DNA from 3 places in the Pseudoalteromonas sp. MMG024 genome. Region 1 is predicted to be linked to each of the others. Evidence: predicted binding sites of a transcription regulator. Region 1 holds the regulator's gene; each other region holds the start of a gene.
The links. The regulator FliA, encoded in region 1, starts transcription of late flagellar genes. The targets are predictions, from matches to a motif close to CTAAAGNTNNNNNNNNNNNNGCCGATA.
Positions count from the first base shown of each region.

Region 2: a site for FliA is predicted at 2,067-2,093, ahead of L1068_RS09425 (flagellin). Genes of this name have one in related genera too.
Region 3: a site for FliA is predicted at 1,817-1,843, ahead of L1068_RS21315 (DUF5610 domain-containing protein). Genes of this name have one in related genera too.

Region 1 is NZ_JAKFZO010000013.1:107,163-110,451, reverse strand. Features, by position in the region: gene flhF (flagellar biosynthesis protein FlhF) at 1-623, shown strand, start outside; gene L1068_RS13990 (MinD/ParA family protein) at 616-1,473, shown strand; gene L1068_RS13985 (RNA polymerase sigma factor FliA) at 1,482-2,198, shown strand; gene cheY (chemotaxis response regulator CheY) at 2,249-2,632, shown strand; gene L1068_RS13975 (protein phosphatase CheZ) at 2,649-3,289, shown strand, end outside.
Region 2 is NZ_JAKFZO010000008.1:96,574-99,862, reverse strand. Features, by position in the region: gene L1068_RS09430 (flagellin) at 16-834, opposite strand; gene L1068_RS09425 (flagellin) at 1,166-1,981, opposite strand; gene L1068_RS09420 (flagellin) at 2,188-3,006, opposite strand; gene L1068_RS09415 (flagellin) at 3,218-3,289, opposite strand, start outside.
Region 3 is NZ_JAKFZO010000037.1:22,868-26,156, reverse strand. Features, by position in the region: gene murI (glutamate racemase) at 1-602, opposite strand, end outside; gene L1068_RS21315 (DUF5610 domain-containing protein) at 671-1,786, opposite strand; gene trmA (tRNA (uridine(54)-C5)-methyltransferase TrmA) at 2,122-3,219, shown strand; gene fabR (HTH-type transcriptional repressor FabR) at 3,241-3,289, opposite strand, start outside.

The sequences.
Region 1 (3,289 bases):
GTAAAACTACCACAGTTGCAAAGCTAGCTGCGCTTGGCGCACAAAAATTTGGCGCCAACAATATTGCGCTAATCACAACAGATACTTATCGTATTGGCGCATATGAGCAATTATCGACTTATGGTCGCATTATTGGCTGCCCAGTAAAGCAAGTTAAAAATGCAGAAGAACTCACTGAAATTCTTTATCATTTAAGAAATAAGCGTCTAGTATTAATTGATACAGCAGGAATGAGCCAACGAGATATACGTTTGACTGAGCAACTCAACACGTTAATGCGCAATAGCCGAGTAGATATTCGCAGTTACCTTGTGTTAAGTTCAACAGCACAGCTTGAAGTACAGCAAGAGGCGATTAAACAGTTCAAACAGGTACAGTTAAGTGGTTGTATCTTCACAAAACTTGATGAATGTCTAAGTTTAGGTGAAATTATCAGTGTAGCCATTCAAAATCGTCTGCCAATAGGCTATCTTACCAATGGGCAGCGTGTACCAGAGGACATTCGTGTGGCAAATGCGGAAAAATTGGTCAGCAAAGCTCAGCAGCTGTATGCAAAACGAACAAACGCGCAAGCAAGACGTGCATCAAGCATGGCGCATCAAGCAGTAGGAATGTATGATTAACCCAGAATTAGATCAAGCTAGTGGCCTGCGGAAAATGAAAAACAACAACAAGGCTGTAAAAGTAATTGCGGTAACTGGAGGTAAAGGGGGTGTTGGAAAAACCAATGTCTCTCTTAACATGGCAATTGCCATGGCTCAGCAAGGCCAAAAAGTACTGGTACTCGATGCCGATTTGGGTTTAGCAAACTGTGATGTAATGCTGGGTTTGCGTGTAGAGCGCAACCTTTCTCACGTGCTTTCAGGTGAATGTGACCTCGAAGATATTTTAGTTGAAGGGCCATACGGTATGAAAATTGTACCTGCGACATCTGGCTCTCAAAACATGGTGGAATTAACACCATCTGAACATGCTGGCCTTATTCGCGCTTTTGGCGAATTAGACTCACACTATGATGTACTAGTCGTTGACACAGCGGCCGGTATTTCAGATATGGTGCTTAGTTTCTCTCGCGCTTCACAAGATGTGCTTGTTGTTGTGTGTGATGAACCAACGTCAATAACCGATGCTTATGCACTGATTAAAGTGTTAAGTCGTGAGCACGGTGTATACAAATTTAAAATAGTTGCGAATATGGTACGCAGCTTAAAAGAAGGCCAAGAGCTTTTCGCAAAATTATCAAAAGTAACCGACCGCTTTTTAGATGTATCACTTGAGCTAGTCGCGACAGTTCCATTTGATGAAAATATTCGAAAAGCGATTCGTAAACAAAAAACCATTGTTGACGTATTTCCAAAATCGCCTGCAGCAATTGCGTTCAAAGCACTTGCAACTAAAGCGGCGAGCTGGCCAATTCCAAATCAGCCGTCAGGACACCTAGAGTTTTTCATTGAGAAACTGGTTAGTAATTAGGAACGCCTATGAAAAGAACCGCTGCCTATGCTAATCAAAATCAATTATCGCAACTTGTCGAACAGCATACGCCGTTGGTTAAACGCATTGCCTACCATATTTTAGCGCGTCTGCCGGCAAGCGTGATTGTCGAAGACCTTATTCAGGCGGGCATGATAGGACTAATCGAGGCTGCTAAGAACTTTGATGGCAGTAAAGGTGCGAGCTTTGAAACCTATGCGGGTATTCGTATTCGCGGTGCAATAATCGATGAAACGCGCAAAGGGGACTGGGTACCTCGCTCAGTACATAAAAACGCCCGTGAAGTCGCCGCGGTCATAAATCAGCTAGAATCATCACTCGGGCGTGAACCAAAAGACAGTGAAGTAGCTGAAAAACTTGATATTACGCTAGATGAGTACCATCATATTCTAAGGGATATAAGCAATGGTAAAATTATCGGCATTGAAGATCTCGGTGTTGATGAAGATGTCATCGACGCAGGGCTTGGCAATAAAGAACAAAATCCATTAGTTGATATTCAACAAGATAAATTTAATAAAGCGTTAGTAGAGGCAATACAAACTTTGCCAGAAAGAGAAGCGTTAGTGCTGTCACTTTACTACAATGATGAAATGAATTTAAAAGAAATTGGGCTAATTCTTGAAGTGAGTGAATCAAGGGTGAGCCAAATACATAGTCAGGCCATGGTGCGCCTTAAAGCAAAAGTCCATGACTGGATATAGAATAAAAGTAGTAAGTAAACAATTAGGTGCATACCTCACTGGAGGATATTTTGGATAAAAACATGAAAATTCTTGTAGTTGACGACTTTTCAACGATGAGAAGAATCATTAAAAACCTGTTAAGAGATCTTGGTTTCACAAACGTGCAAGAAGCAGACGATGGTAGCACTGCGCTTCCTATGCTGCAAAACCAAGAGTTTGACTTTGTAGTTACGGATTGGAATATGCCAGGTATGCAAGGTATAGATTTGCTGCGCGCGATTCGCGCGGATGACAGTCTAAAACACATACCGGTACTAATGGTAACTGCGGAAGCCAAAAAAGAGCAGATCATTGCTGCAGCACAAGCAGGTGTAAACGGTTATATCGTTAAACCATTTACAGCAGCAACGCTTAAAACAAAGCTTGATAAAGTTTTTGAGCGTTTAGGCTAACGGGAAGGAGAGGTTTATGTCAGCAAGTGCTGCGCCTCAAATTACCTTAGAACAAGCTAAGCAGCTAGTTGCGTTTCTTGAAAACGATGAGCAACAACAAGCGCAAGAGCTGCTAAAGCAAGTTACGGCAATTGAGCAAGATGAATTATTTGGTGAGGTAGGCAAACTAACTCGTCAACTGCATGATTCATTGAAAAATTTTCAACTTGATACCACTTTATCGGCGTTAACAAATGAGTCTATTCCTGACGCAAAAGAACGTCTCAATTATGTTATGGAAATGACAGAGCAAGCTGCGAATACAACGATGGACGCCGTTGAAGCATCGCTGCCTATTGCCGATAACTTGCAAACAGGTCTCAACAATATTAAGCCCAAATGGGACAAATTAATGTCGCGAGATCTTAAAGTTGGTGAGTTTAAAGTGTTATGTCATGAGCTAAACGGCTTTATGGACGAAGCAAAAACTAATTCTGATAAATTAAATGCATTAATGACAGAAGTGCTCATGGCCCAAGGTTATCAGGACCTCACAGGTCAAGTTATTCGACGTGTGATCGAGCTTGTCCGCGAAGTCGAAGATAGCCTGATTCATATGTTAACCGTGTTTGGCACACCTGTAGAACATGATGAGTCGCCTGAAACGACAATACAACA
Region 2 (3,289 bases), on a different contig from region 1:
AATTAGGAGAGAGTGTTAACCAATTAGGGATAATGCGATTTGTGGCTGTTGATTTGCCTGGGCTAACATTGAGCTTGATGCTTGTTGTAGCACCTGATTACGAGCAAGACCCGCACTCTCCGCCGCAAAGTCTGTATCCATAATACGTGATTTCGACGCCGATACGTTTTCTGAAACATTGTTTAAATTACGAATAGTCGAACTAAAACGGTTTTGCTTCGCACCTAAGTCAGCTCGCACACCATTTACAATCGATAAAGCATCATCTAGTGCTGTAATCGCTGTTTGCGCACCTGCTGCTGTACTAATCGAATCATCTGAAAGTGCAAGGCCAGTTGAGTTCATGTTAGTGGTAATTTTCACCTGAATTGTTTGGTTCGCATCTGGTCCTACTTGATAGTCTGTATCGTATGTACCATCTAAGATATTTACACCACCAAACGTTGTATCACTTGCTACACGGTCTATCTCTGCTGATAATTCAGCAAACTCTTTTTGTAGTGCATCACGGTCTGAATCAGTGTTTGAACCATTCGCCGATTGAATCGATAAAACACGCATACGTTGCAACATATTTGACGTTTCTTCTAGTGCACCTTCTGCTGTTTGCGCTAGTGAAATACCATCGTTCGCGTTACGTGCGCCTTGGTTTGCACCATTTACTTGCGATTGTAAACGTGTGCCAATTTGTAAACCTGCTGCATCGTCCGCTGCACTGTTAACACGTAAACCTGATGATAAACGCTGAAAAGACGTGCTTAACGCATTTGTTGAATTTGATAATTGACGCTGTGCGTTCAATGATGTGATGTTTGAATTTACATATAAAGCCATGATTCTCGCCCTCTTCTATCTGCGGTGTCTACCGCCAAACAACTCGTTTGATTAAGATATCGACACGTCAAAAAGATTCTTTAATCAATTTTTACAAGTAAGCAACTAGAAGAAAAATAACCAACAAATAAACAAAGAGTTACTTTAATAAATTAATCACGAAATGCTTTTAATTTTGAAGCATGATTCATTCTGATTGTTCTAGTTTAGAGGTGTAATTGTTTAGTTTGGGCTCTATGAATACGGTATATGGGAGGGATATTATTCAGTCAAATATTTATAGATCACACCACTCAGTGTGATCTATAAAAAGCATTACGATTACTATTTATTACAGCAATGACAACGCAATTTGCGGCTGCTGGTTAGCCTGCGCTAACATTGAGCTTGAAGCCTGTTGTAATACTTGGTTACGCGCCAATGCCGCACTTTCTGCTGCAAAGTCTGTATCCATGATACGTGACTTAGACGCTGCTACATTTTCTGCTACGTTGTTTAAGTTACGAATAGTCGAACTAAAACGGTTTTGCTTCGCACCAAGATCAGCACGCACACCGTTCACTGTTGACAACGCATCATCTAGTGCACCTATAGCTGTTTGTGCGCCTGCAGCAGTACTGATAGAGTCATCAGAAAGCGCAAGTCCTGTTGAGTTCATATTTGTCGTTACTTTTAACGTAATAGTCTGGTTTGCATCAGCACCAACTTGGAAGTCTGTGTCGTACGTACCATCTAAAATATTTACACCACCAAAGCTCGTATCACTTGCAACACGATCAATCTCAGCAGATAGCTCTGTGAATTCTTTTTGCAGTGCATCACGATCCGAATCAGTGTTTGAACCATTCGCTGATTGAATTGCCAGTACACGCATACGTTGCAACATGTTCGAGGTTTCTTCCAACGCACCTTCTGCTGTTTGCGATAGTGAAATACCATCGTTCGCATTACGTGCACCTTGGTTCAAACCCTGTACTTGCGAGTTTAAACGTGTACCAATTTGTAAACCTGCCGCATCATCTGCTGCACTGTTTACACGTAAACCAGACGATAAACGCTGGAATGATGTTGATAATGCCTCGCTCGAACGAGAGAGTTGTCTTTGAGAATTCAAAGACATTATATTTGAGTTAACACTTAAAGCCATGAGAGCCTCCAATAATAATTAACATAGGAACTATCAGTAGCAAGAGAGAGAGTAAGCTACAGATAGTTTTCTGTCCCATCTTCGTTATCGGCGGCCGCCTAAAACCCTTTAGCTTTTTTTTAATTTTTTTTAACGAAAAGTAAAAAACGGCCATTTGGCCGTTTTGTATGAGAGGGAGTACTAACCTAGTTAATTAGGAGAGAGTATTAACCAATTAGTGATAGTGCTATCTGAGGCTGTTGATTTGCCTGCGCTAACATTGAGCTTGATGCTTGTTGTAACACCTGGTTACGCGCAAGACTTGCACTTTCAGCCGCAAAGTCCGTATCTAAAATACGTGACTTAGACGCTGACACATTTTCAGAAATATTATTCAAGTTACGAATAGTCGAGCTAAAACGGTTTTGCTTCGCACCGAGATCTGCACGTATACCATTTACCGTAGACAAAGCGTCATCAATTGCGGTAATCGCTGTCTGAGCCTGAGATGCAGTCGCAATTGTGTCATCGTTTACAGCTAAACCTGTTGCCCCCATACTTGTTGCGATAGCGACATTGATCACTTGGTTCGCATCTGGACCAACCTGGAAATCAGCTGTAAATGTTCCATCTAAAATATTTACACCACCAAACGTTGTATCACTTGCTACACGGTCGATTTCACTCGATAGCTCAGAAAACTCTTTTTGCAATGCTGCACGATCTGATGCTGTATTTGAACCATTTGCTGATTGAATTGCCAGAACACGCATACGCTGCAGCATGTTCGATGTTTCTTCTAGCGCACCTTCCGCTGTTTGCGATAGTGAAATACCATCGTTTGCATTACGTGCGCCTTGGTTTGCACCATTTACTTGCGATTGTAAACGTGTACCAATTTGAAGACCAGCCGCATCATCTGCTGCACTGTTAACACGTAAACCAGATGACAAACGTTGGAAGGACGTGCTTAACGCATTTGTTGAATTCGATAATTGACGCTGTGCGTTCAATGATGTGACGTTTGAATTTACATATAAAGCCATAATGTTCACCCTCTAGTTCTAAGCAATTATGCTAAAAAGAACTGTTATCTAATTAATTTCTTTAACTAAAAACTATATCGACAGTGGGAATAATTTCTTTAGAAAAAACCTGTAATTTTTTGCACTTTTTTAAATCACAAAATAAAAAAAGCAGCCAAATGGCTGCTCTTATGAGAGAGGGAGTACTAACTTGATTAATTAGGAGAGAGTGTTAACCAATTAGGGATAATGCGATTTGTGGCTGTTGATTTGCCTGGGCTAACATTGAGCTTGATGCTTGTTG
Region 3 (3,289 bases), on a different contig from region 1:
TGCTTTATTAAGTGTTTAAGTTCATTTGCAATAATTGGAAAATGCGTACACCCCAAAACTAAATGATCAATTTCACTGTTTATTGCTAATTTATCGAGTTCTTGAGCTAACGCTTGCATATCTAATGTATTAAACCAGAACTTGTGTTCAGCTAATCTTACTAGTTCGCTAGAACCATATAAGTCAACTTCACAGCTTCTTGCAAAATCATCAATTAATGTTGCGGTGTATTCATTTGCAACTGTGGCAGGCGTTGCTAATACGCCAATTCGTTTGCTTAGGGATTTCTCTGCAGCTGGTTTAATTGCGGGTACAACGCCTACTATTGGAAAATCAAATTGTGCGCGAAGTTGTACTAATGTTTGCGTGCTCGCAGTATTGCAGGCAACAACCAATATATCGACAGGCTCAATTTCTTTAATAAATTGAGTTAACAGACTAGTAATACGTTGCGTTAAGAACTGAGAAGAGCGTTTTCCGTACGGCAGGTATTTGTTGTCCATAAGATAGCTGAATCTTGCACTCGGTAAACTCGCTTGAATATGTTCAAGTACCGATGTGCCACCAATGCCAGAATCAAATACAACAATGTGCTTAGCCAAACTACCCGACCTAATACGTTATTAACCCGAGTAGTTTGCCATAGATTTTTTAATTCACAAGCGATGGCCTAGCTTTCTTTTTGTTGCTTTTGATTTAGCTGTTCAAAAAAGCTAGTACTGTAATCCAACAGATTCTCTTTATTAGCCTGCTGTTGATTCAGCCAAGTTAATAATTGCGTCAATTGATTCTCAATATTGAGTGGCTTCGCTTTGTCATAACTTTCTTTTAGCCCTTCATTTATTGGTTCAAGTTGCTTAGCAATTTCTCTACCTGGTTGCGTCGTTTGGTATTCTCGCACACTTGCTCTGACTTCTGTTTGCTGCAAGTTCATCGACATAGCCACCAATTGTGGAGAGTCTAAGTTTAGATTTTTTGCTTGCTCAAACGCTTCATCAAGCGAGCCATTAAAGAACTCGTTACTAACTTCTTGCAAATCTGACATAAGTTCATTAATTGCTGCGACTTCATCTTCATTTAAGTCACCTTCGACTGAAAATGAGTAAGCTTGTGAACTCGACTGAGAAGACGAATAACTCAACGACTCGCCGTTACCATCTTTATTATAAGAGAATTGTTCCGACGACTGATACTGGCTATTGTATGTTAACTTAATTACATCGCCTTCAGCTGTTTTAATCTCGTAACTCGCACCATTTTCTAGCTTATAATAATTCTGCGCATTAAAACTCGTAGACTTTGACTGTTCGCTTACTGGGTTAAATAAAGACTCTTCAAATTCGTCTAGGCCATCAAAAATAAGTTCACGGCTTTTTTCCACCCCTTTTTCAATATCATCACTAAACAAATCGCTGTCTTTAAGCTCTTTAATTGCCTCACCCAGACCTTGCTCTATCCCTTTACGTGCTTGATCAAGCATATTGGCCAACGAACCTTCATTAGCTCCGTCCGCTTGAGCACCTAAAATGGCACCTTTAACAAAGGACAGTACATTTTTAGCCACTTCTTCAAAATCAAACGTATTACTTGTGGCTTGCGGTTTCACTTTACTTTCAAATGGTATTGTCCCCATCATTTTTTGATAGGAGATCTGACTAGCAATTGTTATTCGTTGAGACATGGTAAAAACATCTTTAGACGATGCGTTTTGTGCTATTTCGTTTGGTTTATTTTGAGAAAAACCATACTTGTTTTCGGGTTGATACCCCAATCCACCCACTTTCATAATCATTGCCTCCATTTCAGAATGTCTACTTATCGACCAAATAGTGAACAACTTAAGTATAAATCATTAATTTAAGCACTGTTCAGCCTCCTTATATAAAGGTAATACCCACTTAGTTAAGTCTGATATTCGATATTGCTAAGGCGAAGTTTTCTGATGTAGTACTTCTAAATCGATAAATAATAGCGTGATTAACAATCAAAAAAGCCCGCGTAAATGATTCGCTATTTAAGTGAGTCAGTATAAGTATGTCACATTTTTTCTATGCTATAACTGGACAAAGAAAAACCACAACCTACAATAGCGCGACTCGCACACTAGAGGTTAAAAAGCATATGCCTGTAATTCAAATAGATACTTCACAATACGACGAACAACTTGCTGAAAAAGAACAACGTATCAGCCAACAATTCGCGCAGTTTAACGCGCCAAAATTAGAAGTATTTGCGTCTGAAACAAAAAATTACAGACAACGTGCAGAGTTTCGCGTGTGGCATGAAGGTGAAGATTTATTTCACATTATGTTTGACCCAGAAACAAAAGAGAAAATCAGAGTTGATCAGTTTGATCCTGCAGCACCATTAATTTATGAATTAATGCCACGTTTGTTAGATCTATTAAAACCGAATGAAATTTTACGTCGTAAACTCTTCCAAATTGATTATTTGTCGACACTAAGCGGACAAATTCTTGTTAGCTTGATATATCACAAGCAACTTGATGACGAATGGGTAAACGAGGCTAATAAGCTAAAGGCTTTACTAAAAGAAGAGTTTGATATCGATTTTATTGGCCGAGCTCGCAAGCAAAAAATTGTGCTTGGTGAAGAATATGTCATTGAAAAGCTGAATGTAGATAATCGTGAACTTGTTTATCAGCAAGTTGAAAATAGCTTTACTCAGCCAAATGCCAAACTAAACGAGCAAATGCTCGAGTGGGCAATCGATGTCTCAAAACCTCTTAATAATGATCTACTAGAGCTTTATTGTGGTAACGGTAACTTTTCAATTGCGTTAGCGCCTAGCTTTAATCGCGTACTTGCCACCGAAATTTCTAAGTCTTCAGTCAAGTCCGCACAATTTAATATTGCCAAAAACAAAATCGACAACCTCGATATAATCCGTATGTCGAGTGAAGAGTTCACTATGGCAATGAATGGTGAAAAAGAGTTTTCCCGCTTAAACGGTATCGACCTTAAAAGTTACAACTGTCAAAGTATTTTAGTTGACCCGCCACGTGCCGGTTTAGACAAAGACACCACTGATTTAGTACAAGGGTATGACAACATTATCTATATTTCATGTAACCCAGATACGCTGGAAAGAGATTTGCAGCAACTAACTGAAACTCATACCATCGCGCGTTTTGCCATTTTTGATCAGTTCCCGTATACCCATCATATCGAATCCGGCGTATTTCTTACGCGCAAGTAAAACATGCATCAAAAAAAGCAGCTATTTAGCTGCTTTTTTTTCTTTGGTATAGCTTGATGCCCCTTTAGCA